3 regions of the Gracilibacillus saliphilus genome follow, and region 3 is predicted to be linked to each of the others. Evidence: predicted binding sites of a transcription regulator. Region 3 holds the regulator's gene; each other region holds the start of a gene.
What was found. The regulator LexA, encoded in region 3, represses DNA repair genes until DNA is damaged. The targets are predictions, from matches to a motif close to CGAACATATGTTCG.
Positions count from the first base shown of each region.

Region 1: GHT08_RS00535 (DUF6434 domain-containing protein) is a predicted target of LexA. The motif match lies at 2,428-2,441, and genes of this name have one in related genera.
Region 2: addB (helicase-exonuclease AddAB subunit AddB) is a predicted target of LexA. The motif match lies at 1,889-1,902, and genes of this name have one in related genera.

Region 1 is NZ_WJEB01000001.1:141,212-145,564, reverse strand. Features, by position in the region: gene GHT08_RS00550 (alpha/beta hydrolase) at 1-565, shown strand, start outside; gene GHT08_RS00545 (SGNH/GDSL hydrolase family protein) at 1,009-1,665, opposite strand; gene GHT08_RS00540 (D-lyxose/D-mannose family sugar isomerase) at 1,683-2,204, opposite strand; gene GHT08_RS00535 (DUF6434 domain-containing protein) at 2,476-3,048, shown strand; partial or broken gene GHT08_RS00530 (IS1595 family transposase) at 3,081-3,996, opposite strand; gene GHT08_RS00525 (Gfo/Idh/MocA family protein) at 4,108-4,353, opposite strand, start outside.
Region 2 is NZ_WJEB01000051.1:9,111-13,463, forward strand. Features, by position in the region: gene addB (helicase-exonuclease AddAB subunit AddB) at 1-1,837, opposite strand, end outside; gene GHT08_RS21145 (HAD-IA family hydrolase) at 2,115-2,684, opposite strand; gene GHT08_RS21150 (HAD-IIIA family hydrolase) at 2,731-3,273, opposite strand; gene GHT08_RS21155 (GrpB family protein) at 3,273-3,788, opposite strand; gene GHT08_RS21160 (NUDIX hydrolase) at 3,828-4,353, opposite strand, start outside.
Region 3 is NZ_WJEB01000001.1:838,038-842,390, reverse strand. Features, by position in the region: gene tkt (transketolase) at 1-687, opposite strand, end outside; gene GHT08_RS04095 (DUF896 domain-containing protein) at 854-1,081, opposite strand; gene GHT08_RS04090 (YneB family resolvase-like protein) at 1,195-1,842, opposite strand; gene lexA (transcriptional repressor LexA) at 2,105-2,725, shown strand; gene GHT08_RS04080 (hypothetical protein) at 2,953-3,681, opposite strand; gene GHT08_RS04075 (N-acetylmuramoyl-L-alanine amidase family protein) at 4,106-4,353, opposite strand, start outside.

The sequences.
Region 1 (4,353 bases), 700 kb from region 3:
GTTTCAACATATGCCCATTTTTTTATTCGGCCACAGCTTAGGTGGTTTAATTGTGATTCGGTACAGTCAAATTTACGCATATGAGACAAATGGTGTAATCCTATCTTCACCTGCATTAGCATTGCGTTTTGAGCTGCCTTCTTTTAGCAAGAAAATCCTTGCAGTTGCTTCTAGTGTATTACCGAACCTATCGATACGTCCTAATAAGTGGGAAAGGATTTTCAGAGCAATAACATCCTTAGAACCGTATCTACCAAAGAAAAAAGAACTAAAAAAAGACCCATTAATGACGTCGCAATATACGCCACGTTGGCTATTTGAGTTAATTCAAAATGGAGTTGATGCGATAGCAGAAGCAGCCTTATTCCAATTCCCAGTTCTATTTGTCTACGATCAAAAAGATCCGATCATACATCCTCGTTTTATTCAAGATTTTTTCCATTCCGTTTCGATACCGGATAAGCATTTCGTTACGTTTAATGATGGATTCCATCATCCGTTACAAGCCCACTATCGAGATTTAGCACTGGATAATGTTATGCAATGGATCAATAAGCGGTTATGAGTAATATAATAAAGATAAAACAACCTCAAAATTATTATTTATTCAGGCAAGGGAATGCTTTTTCCTCGGAACAGGATTTCGCTTCCGGGGATAAGTGCTCCGCTTCCGGAGATATTCGCTTCTCTTCCCTGGATATATTCACTTATCCAGGGAACAGGAGCCCTTTTCCTCGGAAGGGAATGGTTTTTCCTCGGAACAGGATTTCGCTTCCGGGGATAAGTGCTCCGCTTCCGGAGATATTCGCTTCTCTTCCCTGGATATATTCACTTATCCAGGGAACAGGAGCCCTTTTCCTCGGAAGGGAATGCTTTTTCCCCGGAACAGGATTTCGCTTCCAGGGATAAGCGCTCCGCTTCCGCGGGATATTCGCTTCTCTTCCCTTGATATCCAATAATTACTCAATAGAACGAACAGCAAGTGAAACTAGACTAGTTTAGTTACCCTTATTGTTTTCGCCAGTTAAAATCTATCGTATTTAAGAAAGCTTTTGCTAAAACGGTATGGCCTGTGTGATTGGGATGAACTCGATCCCATGCAATTGCAGCCGGATAGATTTTCTCTAAAACGGTGTTAAATGCTTTTTGTGTATCAACAAATAATGTATCGTGTTCTATCGCAATTTGCTTAACCAATTTACCATACTCATCCATCTTATAACGCATTGGATCGTTGGGGTTAGGTTCGATATAAAAAGGTGTCATCAGCACTAATTGTTTTACTTCTGATTTTGTTTTCTCGACTAGCTCCCGATATGTTTTCTCATATTCATCGATATAAACATGTCGATCTGGAATAAAGGGAGAATCGAATTGGCGCCACACATCATTTATACCGATCATGATGACTAACCAGTCCGGGGCTTGGTCAAGTACGTCTTCCTGCCAACGATTCTTTAAGTCTATAACATTATTTCCAGATATCCCTTTATTTACGACACGAATTCCTAATTCAGGGTATGTCGATTGTAGAAATGAATCAACACTGGATACATATCCAGTTCCTAACGCTTGAAATAATCCTTCCCCCTCTGGTTTCGCACGATCACAATCAGTTACAGAATCTCCAATAAACAATAATTTTTGATTTTTTGCTAGCTTCATTTTGTCCTCCTATTATATTAAGATATTCGATTAACTCCAGGATTAGTAAAGATATCATACTCATCTCGACTAGTAGTAGAAAATTCGGAAACAATTGCACCTTGGTCTGTTGCTTGGAACCAATGCAACGTATTCGGTGGAATTGTATATTGTTCACCTGGGTTCAATTCAATCTCGTGAAATACGGTATAATATGCTTCACTTTCTTTCGGAATTGTTGCTTGGATCGGTTCCGTCGGTTCTCCTTCTACATATAAATAAACTTTACCTGCCCGACAGCGAAATGTTTCTTGCTTCCCTTCTGTTTGACCAATCGGGGGATGCTTATGCTCAGGGCATGTTTGATTTGGGAACAAGACAAGTTCTTTAGCACAATAGTGGGAATTATTTTCATATGTAATTAACTGTAAGCCTTCTTGCTCTAATCGATTTAGACCAAAATCAGCAATTTCCACTCGTTGCTTTTCTACTTCCGTTAAAAATAACCCTGCCTTTGTTAAAGTTTCAATAGTTTTTCGTTGAGCTTCTTTTCGATTCATTTGTATCACCACCCATTCATTTATATGATGTTGTACACACCTATTATTCTATTTAATGAAATACAATTGCTTAAAACAACAGTTATCAAAACGCTTTCAAAACTATTTATTCAAATGTTAGCACATTAAGGTTTCTAAGCCAATATAGTCGTTAAAACTAAATAAAAAAAGGCTGTTTTCGCAAACTTTGTTATTCTTGATTGTTGTTATTTTTGCCAAAAAAGGAACATTTGTTCTATAATAAAAATAAGTAAATATGGAGGTATAATTTATGAGACCTAATCTTACGAAAGATATTAGTGTAGCGATTTTTAAAGATTTTTATTGGTTAAAGGAAGAATTACAATCTTTTTGCAGAGAAAATGGAATAAGTGCTTCTGGTTCAAAAATAGAGATTTCCGATAGGATTGAAATATTTCTTCGGACAGGAGAGATAAAAAAACCTATCAGAAAATCAAAAGTAAATAGGAAGTCAGAGCCACAAGTCGATTTAAGTCTTGATACAGTTATTACGGAAAACCATCGTTGTAGTCAAAATGTTAGAGCGTTTTTTAAGACAGTTATCCCGAAATTTCATTTTTCCACCTATATCCAAAATTATTTTAAAAACAATATTGGAAAAACGTATCGTGATGTTGTAGACGCTTGGTATGAGGAAGAGGAACGGAAAAAAGACCCTTCGTATAAGAAAAACATTGCACCTCAATTTGAATACAATCAATTCATTCATGACTTTTTTGCTGACCCGAAAAATCAAGGAAAAAGTCGAGAAGAAGCAATTAAAGCCTGGAATGAAACCAAGAAACTTCCTGGAAGCAATAAATATATGTCTAATAATAGTTAAGCACTTTTCAACATTTCTACTGTGATGTGATTTTACTTTCGACAAGCAGAAACAAGCATTTGTTTGACACGTTCATCAAATGTTATTTCATTGCCTATTTCAAACCAACGGAACCAATAGAGGTAGTTGTTTAAGTATTTAGTTGCACACCCTGGAAACGCTCCATCCCCCCTTTAAACGGCTATGAGAGTTATTTACGTGCTGAATGTGATACATGCCCTTCTTTACACGTTGTTATTGGCGTTCATTAACCGTTTTGTGTATCAATTCTTTGAGTTTAGCAAACTTCTTGTAGTTCGTTGCTGTATCTGTACATAATGACCAGTTCCTGCTTTTCGTGCGATTAGATTGCCGTTGCGGTCTTGTGCTACCATAACGGCAATTTTAGAGTTAGAAATCCCTCTTTTCTTGTCTTTTTCGCCACGGTTCTTTGGTTTTCTATCGACGACTTCGCAACCTTTTAAAGACTCACGAAAAAAGGTTTCGTCACTCTCAACGATACCTTGAAGTTGATTAAATCCGAGACCACCTAATGCGTTCAAGATTTTTTATCCCCCAATAAAATGCAGTGGAAATGTGTATTTGAAGATGTTTAGCGATTTTCGGCAGCTTGTAGCCTTCTACCATTAATTTAATATATTTCTTCACCCATTCTTCAGGATACCGTGAGTCGGAGAGCGGAGTATTGGTCATATCATTGAAAGATTTCCCACAATCATTACATAGATAGCGTTGTCTTGAACGATATTTACCGTTCCGGTTGACAGAAGTGCTTCCACAATGAACATACCCCAAACCAGAAACGAAGCGGGCTTCACGAATGTTTTTGAGTAATTTTGTGATTTTATCTGGTTCTTCTGGAAACAGGTCTTTTTTCATCGCATTAAATAACGCCATCTGCTCTGAATTTGTTAATTTGCTGAACTCCTCATATACATCTTTCCACATCCTTAACCCCCATTAAATAAACCTTTTAATAGGAAGGTCAAGAAAGCAACCATCTATAAAAAAACAGCCCTTGGATGTGTCCAAAGGGCTATTATTGTTTATTCCAATTTTCTATTCGTACTTACCACCAGTTGTAATTTCCGTATCTGAGAAATTCTCTACGGATGCTCCTTTTTCATAGAAGTTTTTCGCATTTTGTAAAATACCTTCTCTCGTGTAAAAAGGACTCTCTTTCGTTAATGGTAATGTCACTGTTCGCTGGTAGTTGGCAGATTCATAGATTGCTGTAATCAATTCTAAAGTTTGACGTCCTTGTATGCCATCAACCAATACCGGTTTGTTTTCTATAATCGCATC
Region 2 (4,353 bases), on a different contig from region 3:
TCGGCCAGGTTCCTTCATTCACTCCTAACAAAAAGGCAACCTTAATGCCATGCATACGCGAACGGTCAATTGAACCTACCACAACATGATCAATACTCGGTGGCACGTGAGAAAATCTTAGTGAATCAAAGCCAGACTCTAACACGTTACGGAATGTCTGCAAGTCCATTGTTTCTTCACCAGCGACTTCCGTAATCTCTTCTAACAATTGAATCACCGCATCCCACACCTGGTCTTGCTCACGTCCTTTTTCGACTCTTCCTTCTTCATCATATTGATCACGCATATTCTCCAATCGTCCAGGTGCTCCAATTGTTTCTAACCATTCAAATAGAGCAATTGCTTTTTCTTTAATCGTCGGTAATTCCCGTAGCAATTGATCAATATCCGCAAGTGCTGCTGTTACTTTCTCCCGATAAGCATTAATTCGTTCTTGTGTTGATCGCTCACGGTCTGTTTGTGCTGATTGATCAAAACCTTTAAAACGTTGGAATATCCAAGGCTTATCACTTAACCATCTGTTCCTACCTCTTACACCATACTCCAACACATAATTTTCTAACTCATCAATTGCCTCTTGATCTAAGCGATGCTTACCTTCTCCTTTTGGAATAAACCCTGCTTTTAACAAGCGAAAGACTGCATCATATCGCCAGTTTCCTTCAATGACATCAAGCAATGATCTGATCGTTTCAATTAACGGATGATTGAGCATCGTCCTTTTTTCATCAACAAACGTCGGAATCTGATAATCATCAAAAACAGTAATAATGAGATCATGATAAACATCCGGCTCGCGAATCAGAATAGCAAGATCACGATAACGATACCCTTCATCCCGTACTAACCGAACAATTTCCTGTGCTGTTCCTTCAACTTCAGCACGTGGGTGCACCGCTTCCGCGATCCGAACGGGTGCTTGTTCCGAATAGCTCTGAACAGGACGACTATCAAAATAACGGTCTAAATGAACAAATGGTGTTGTCGCATTTTCATTTGTTGTTAGAGGAGTGACTTCTGTTTCCACCATCGTTTGTTCTGCTAATTGCTCTAATTGATGATAGGTTTCCTTTGTTTGATAGAAAAGGTCTAACGGTACTACCTCAGGATCGTGTACATCATCAACCGTTAACGTCACTGTGACATTTTCGCACTTTTTGAGCATTGCTTCTATCACTAATAATTCTTGTGGCGTAAATTGGTGAAAGCCATCTATGTAAACAGATGCGCCTTCTAAAAAGTTAGTCATTTCTAGTTTTTCTACTAACAGTTGTAACTGATCCTCACTATCCATGTAATGACCTTGTAAAGCAGTAGTCAACTGCTGATAAATATAAACTAAATCATCTAATTTATGTTGTAACGCTGTTTCACTAATTGTCTTATGCTGGAATCGATTCATTTCTTGTAACTGTTCACTAATTAATTCTGGTGTAACACAATAGCGTTTGAATTCGGTGATCATATCCTCTAGTTGTTCGATAAAACCTTGCTTTTCAATGGCCTTCTGGAATACTTTCCATTCATCAGTCCGCTCCTCGACAATTTTACGAAGCATCATTTGCATCCCTGTTGATGTAATGTATTTCTTTGTTGCTCCGCCAGTCAGCTGCATAACACGCCAAGCTAACCGCGAAAAACTATAGACTTGTCCGCGAATTGAGCCATTTATATCAGGATCATTTAATAACGCATATTCCTGTTGAAAGGTCATTTGATCTGGAACTAAATAGATAATCGGGGGTCCTTGAGGATTTTGCTTGAGTTCTTGTCTTATCTCTTGTAAGCATTGCTCACTTTTATTCACCGTTGCACTTCCAATTAAAAATCGCAACAAAGAAAACACCTACTTTCTCTATCTTCACGTCTATTTTACCATAGATTATAGCAAACGAATGTTCTGTTGTGAAGGAAAATGGTGTTTGGTTTGAATGTAATAGGCTACTTACTTATTTTCTCCAGGAAATAGAATCGCTAAAAGAATTACCTTATTTTTATCACATCCTAGAATCAACATCGACTTACACAGAGTACCTCATCAAAGATTTATTACTGCTTTACCTTTTAAATCACTTTCAATATCTCGGCTGGAGTATTTACTCGAAAATCTGGTTTCATTTTTTTACCACTTCAAAAGAGTCATACCCCCAGCTAACCCAGATTATTTTAACGCCAGTTTTTTTACAAGCTAGGATATCTCTTCTTTCATCTCCTACATAAATTACTTCTGAGGGCTTCAAGTTATTTCCTCTTAAAAATCTGTGGATTAACTTGTTTTTTCCAAATATACTGCTTGAACAGATAACATTTGTTATACTCGTTAACTTGTTGCTTTTTAGAAAAGTCATAATATTTTCTTTTGAATTAGATGATATAATGATAGTCTTATAGCCTTTTCTCTCTAATTCAGCTAACATTTCAGCAATACCATCATATAGCTTCACTTCATTTATGGATTCTCGATATAATTGATAGAACTTAGGCATCACGATTGGCATTTTAAACATCGGAAACTGCAAATATCTACCTCTTTCCTTGATAGACAGTTTCTTCATCTTTTCCATTTCATTCAAGTTTATTTCTCTAAAATAATACTGTTTCGCTAGGATATTCCAACTTTTCAAAAGCACTCTGCGTGAATCTGCCAGTGTCCCATCAAAATCAAAAATAACGTATTTTACCATCAAATGCACTCCAGTTCTAAAAATACCTTATATTATTTTATGTATGTTAGCTCTGCTTTGACAATAGCCAATCTACTGCTTCACGAAAATCATTAGCAATGAATTCTGGCGAAACTTCAGCCCATTTTCCAAAAAAAGCTTGATTTTGATATTGATGAAACGCTTTTTCTCCTGCACCTGTTTTCACTAAGATTTTGATACATCCTGCATCATGTGCTGCAACCATGTCTGTCCACCGATCCCCTATAACTACACACTCTTTTAAATCCAAATTGTTATCTTTTGCTGCTTGTAATAACATGCCTATTGATGGTTTTCGACATTGACATCTCTCGTGATGTTGGTGTGGACAAAGATACACTTTATCAAAGCCAAATTGCTTCAATTCTGCATCATATTTTTCTTTTGCTACTTCCCCTTTTGAGATAACTGGTTGATTGGTAAAAGAAAGAATAAGGTTACCTGATTCCTTTAATTCAATTAATGATTCCTTTACATATGGATACAATTGAAATTCTCCAGGAAAAATAACCGTGTCATTTCCTCCAATTGTTCCATCTCTATCAATAAAAACTGCTTGTGGCAAAATTATCTCTCCTTCTTTGCTCTTTCCACAATATTTTTGATGAAAGGTTCTTTTTTCTTTGTATATGTCTGTCGATCATGCTTATATACTGAAGCAAGACTTTTCTTTAAGACCTCATATTCTTGAGCTGCTTCTGGGTGTAATCTAAGATAATCTCGAAATAATAGCTTTTCAATCCATTCCCTACTATCATATTCACAAATATGCAAATGGGAAGTGCCCTTTCCCCACTCGCCCTTTCTAAAAAATTTTCTATTTTTAAGCTCTGGTTTAAGAACATACTCATACTCAATTTCCTTCAAAGGATTCACCAATTGATCTATCTCCTCTAATTTTTGTATACCTACTAGAATATCGATGATTGGTTTTGCTGCTAATCCTTTTATGGAAGTGCTTCCTATGTGCTCAATTGCAACAACTTTATCACCTAAGACTTCTATAATCCTATTTCTCTCTTTAGTAAACTTTTCTACCCATTTAGGGTTATAATCACGAATAGTAACAGTTGGTTTTGTCATCTTATTATCCTTATCTCTTTTCTGTTCCATCACCACTTGTTATTTTAGCCTTTCACTAGATTGAAAAAAGGAATCCATCATATAATTTTTCGCCATTAGGTAAGCTGTTACAGTAAATAGCTGACTTTTCACTTCATTTCCTAATAATTGATTACCAAAATGATCGAAATCCAACACCCTAACTTTCATGTTCTCCGTATCATCTAGGTCTTGTTCTTGTGATTTAAACGCTTCCAATATTAGAAAAGTTTTTATTTTATTATTTTGTGTAGCTGGATTAACATAATATTCACCTAAGAAAATAGGTTTTTGCAACGAAGAGTATCCCGTTTCCTCCTTCACTTCTCTGATCAAACCTTCCTCATGTGTTTCTTTCCCCTCTCTTTTTCCAGCAGGTACTTCTAAGAAGAAGTCTCCTCCTGCATGACGATATTGCTCTACCAGTACAATCTGATTCTCATTCGTTATGACAACCCCATTCACCCAATCGGAGTATTCATTCACATAATATTCATCAATCACTATCCCATTTGGAAGTTCGCAGCTATCTTTTCTAATATTCCCA
Region 3 (4,353 bases):
AGCTTGTGAGATGGACTCTGTATCCGTACCATCTTCAACGCGGATTACTTGCCATCCATAAGCTTTAAAACGATCTTCTACATTCTCAGAGAAAGCTTTGTTTAACTCACCATCTAATGAAATATCATTTGAGTCATATAAAGCAATAAGCTTGCCTAATTTTAAGTGACCAGCTAGAGATGCAGACTCATGTGAAACACCTTCCATTAGATCTCCATCACTAACAAGTGCAAATGTATAGTGATCTACTACATTAAATTTATCTTTATTGTATTTAGCTGCCAAGTGTTTTTCAGCCATTGCCATACCAACACTCATCGCAATACCTTGACCTAATGGTCCTGTCGTTGCTTCTACCCCATCGGTATGGTGTACTTCTGGGTGACCAGGAGTTTTGGAATCCCATTGACGGAATCCTTTTAGATCATCAATTGTGACATCATAACCTGACAAGTGAAGTAAGCTGTACAATAACATAGAGCCATGACCTGCAGATAATACAAAACGGTCACGATTAAACCATTTAGAGCTTTTCGGGTTATGATTCATGTGTTGTGTCCAAAGCGTATATGCCATTGGAGCAGCCCCCATTGGCAACCCTGGATGACCAGAATTAGCTTTCTCAATCGCGTCTATTGACAATGTTCTTATTGCATTAATAGACATTTGTTCCATTTGATTTGCCATCTTTTCATTTGTCCCCTTTCAAAATTGCAAAATATGTACGCACATTTATAATCCTATAACGAAATCAGTTTAAAGACAAGTATATCAAGACAAAAAGCGCGTAATTTCTTTAGAAATATCAGTTTTTGCTAAACTTTTATAATTTTTGAAGAAAAAGTAGAATTCTCTACTTTTTCTTCTCTTTTAATCGTTTTAATTTTTCCGGAGTGACATCATTCCCGTTCGGGTCAACCACAGTCATCCCCTTCATATGATTTTTAAATGATTTTCTGACATTTTTCAGATAGGCTTCACGCAAAGATTTTTGTTCCTGCTTTTCTTCATCTGATAAACCTTCTGTTTTCGCTTTATTTGCTAATTCATTAATACGAGCAATTTTTTCCTTTGATAACATAGAGATTTGACACCTCTTTTCTATACCATAATAACGATTGATTTATTCTAGTTTACAATGAAAAAGAGTATACACGAATCGTATACTCTCTCTTTATTCTAATCTTGATTTAATCAGTTTTCAAGTGATTGGTATTCCTGATAACGGCGATGCACAGTTGCTTTAGATACATCGTAACCCATTCCTCTTAAAATCGACGCGATCTCTTGGAAGGTTAAATTATTCCCTTTTAACCTGACTACTTCTTCTATCGGAAATTCTTTTCGTTCTCTACCTTTGGCGAGATGCTGATTAGAAAGATTTTCAGCTGGATTAAATCCATTATTTACTGCCTTCTTCATCCCTCTTTTTATTTTTGCATTGTGTAATTTCCTTTGGTATTCCTCTACTATCGAGACAATTTGTAGTACCATTGAATCGCCTTCCGATAGTTGTAATTCACCATGGTGTGAAAGTGTATATATGTTGACATTTAAGCGATTTAACTGATGAAGTAATGCTATCTTTGTATTTCCTCTTCCAAGTCTTGTTTCATCTTGAATGAGTAGTGTGTCAGCCTTTCCGCTTTGAAACTCCTCTAACATTTCAAAAATACCTTCTCGTTCAATCTCATATCCACTCTGTTTTTCTTCTATTATATTGATGATTTCGAAATTATATTTATTTGCAAACAACTGCAATTCTTCTTGCTGCCGTTTAATAGAAGTTTCTTGCGCTTCCTTTTCTGTACTCACACGACAATAAATGATTGCTTTCGTCATAGATTTACTCCTTCATTTTATAAACTAGTTACTGCTGAAACATAAAAAAAGACAATAGCTAGTATAAAAGCAACCAAATAGAAAATGTCAATCTTAGAAATATTTTTTAACATGATAAATCCCTCCACAGAACTTTTGTTCGTACTTTTATTATACACGAACAGGTGTTCATGTCAACACTTTTCTCGAACGAATGTTTGTAAATCTAATCTTACTATGCTATACTTTGATTAATAAATAATACGTATAAGGGGATTTAAATATGACAAATCTATCAAAACGACAAGAGGAGATATTAGCTTATATTAAAGAGCAAGTAGAGCTAAAAGGATATCCACCATCTGTTCGTGAGATTGGAGAAGCAGTTGGTTTAGCATCAAGTTCAACCGTTCACGGTCATCTAGCCAGATTAGAGAAGAAAGGTTATATTAGACGTGATCCTACTAAACCAAGAGCGATAGAAGTACTTCCACAAGATGGAGAACTGGAAATTCCGAAAACAGAAGCTACATTTGCGCCAGTTATCGGGAAAGTAACGGCCGGTCTTCCTATCACAGCAGTCGAAAATATTGAAGAATATATTCCGATTCCGCACAATGAAATGCATGTAAGTGAACAGTTATTTGTATTGATTATTGAGGGAGACAGTATGATTGAAGCAGGAATATTAGATGGAGACAAGGTAATTGTCAAACAACAAAACACAGCAGAAAATGGAGATATTGTAGTTGCAATGACAGAAGACAGTGAAGCAACTGTAAAACGTTTCTTTAAAGAAAAGGATCATATTCGCTTGCAACCTGAAAATGCAACAATGGATCCGCTAATCTATGATAATGTCAGTATTTTAGGAAAAGTAGTCGGTTTGTACCGAAATATATAGTATATAGACTTAATAAGGTTTAATAAAAAAAGTGCGACCTATAAACGGTAGCACTTTTTTAACTATAATTTTATTACGGTAACTCCATGGCATTAAAAAACTTCCGCTATTTTCCTTTTTTCATAACATAAATTCTGAGCAGTTAAGGACAAATATAAAGGGATAAGAAAATAACCCCGACACTTAAAGTGCCAAGGGTTACCATGAATTTACACTGTTGTTGGAGATTAGCCTAGCAAGCCACCATTTGGTGGTGCAGGTAAAGTGAACGATGGCGGACCATTTGTGTCGTCACAACGGTTTGGATTTACATCACAAATATTTCCTTGTGAATCCTGGATAACTGGACGAGTTACAGTAATCGTTGTGCGTAAAACCACTTTAAATAAAATACCTTCAACTAATTCAATTCCAGCAGCACCTATCACTGGAACTCCAGGTTGAATGAAAGTTCCTTCCACTTCCAGAGGTGTTTCTTGTACGATATCTTGTGGACAAGCTCCTGGAAAATCAGTATGCTCTTGGAACGGAATGGTAGTATCTAAGGTAACTGGTAGTTCGATACCTAAAATTGACACCGTAATAGTAACTGGAAGAAGCCCGATATTAACAACTTTATCCTTAATAACACGAGCATTTTGAGTCACAGCATCCACATTCGGAGTAAGATTAACAGATACAAGATCGTCTAACACTCCTAAACCTGCAAATGCGGTTATAGGTAAAGTCACCTCTGCAACCTTTTGTACCGTTTTTGTTCCAACAAGTGAATTGACAACTACACAATCGTTCGTTAATTTAGCTGGTTCAAGAGCAGGTTTTTTAACATTACACTCGCAGCCTGCCGCTTGTTTTTTAGGTGGACATGGACAATCATGCTTTTTCCTTCTGGTTTTCGGTTTTATAGGAATTTTTCCGGGAACTTCCACTTTTACACCACAATTATGATGAGTCACTTTATTTCATCCCTTTCTGTTGTTTTTTAACCCAATTTCGGATTCTCTATATTTTACTTATTTTGATTGTTTTTGTGTGGGCATTCATTACATAATATGGTGTAAAAGTTCAAATTTTAATTTATGAGTAATTAAAGCTAAGAAATATATTCAAAGAAATGTAATTTAAAATTAAGTTATCAAATAAGAAACTAGTATTATTAACTACTTAACAATAAACAGATAGACTCGCCCATAAATGGAAACGACTTTATCACGGTATGCTATCGTCTGTAAGATTACCACTTCAAACTTCGAGTAACACGATGATAAAGTTATGCTCAGTGGTGGCCAAAAACCTAACTGAACAAAGGCTTTATTTTGAACAAGGAGTACATTCCAAATCGCTCCTTTGTTACAGCGGTTTTTTTGTATTCATGACTCACTAGAATGTTCCATTGTTTAAATTCTGTTGCAATTCTTTCACGACAAGTGAAGGTTCACTTAATTTTCCATCTACCACAGTACCTAGATATTGCTGGAGTTTCCGGATTGTTTGTGGTCCTAAATAACCGTCAATCTTAGCGCCAACCTTACTTTGTAATGCCTTAATAACTAAGCTACCGCCTTTACCAAAAGTGATACCTGATACGATCTTTGAGGTAACTTCATTGCGTAATTGATTGCTGATAA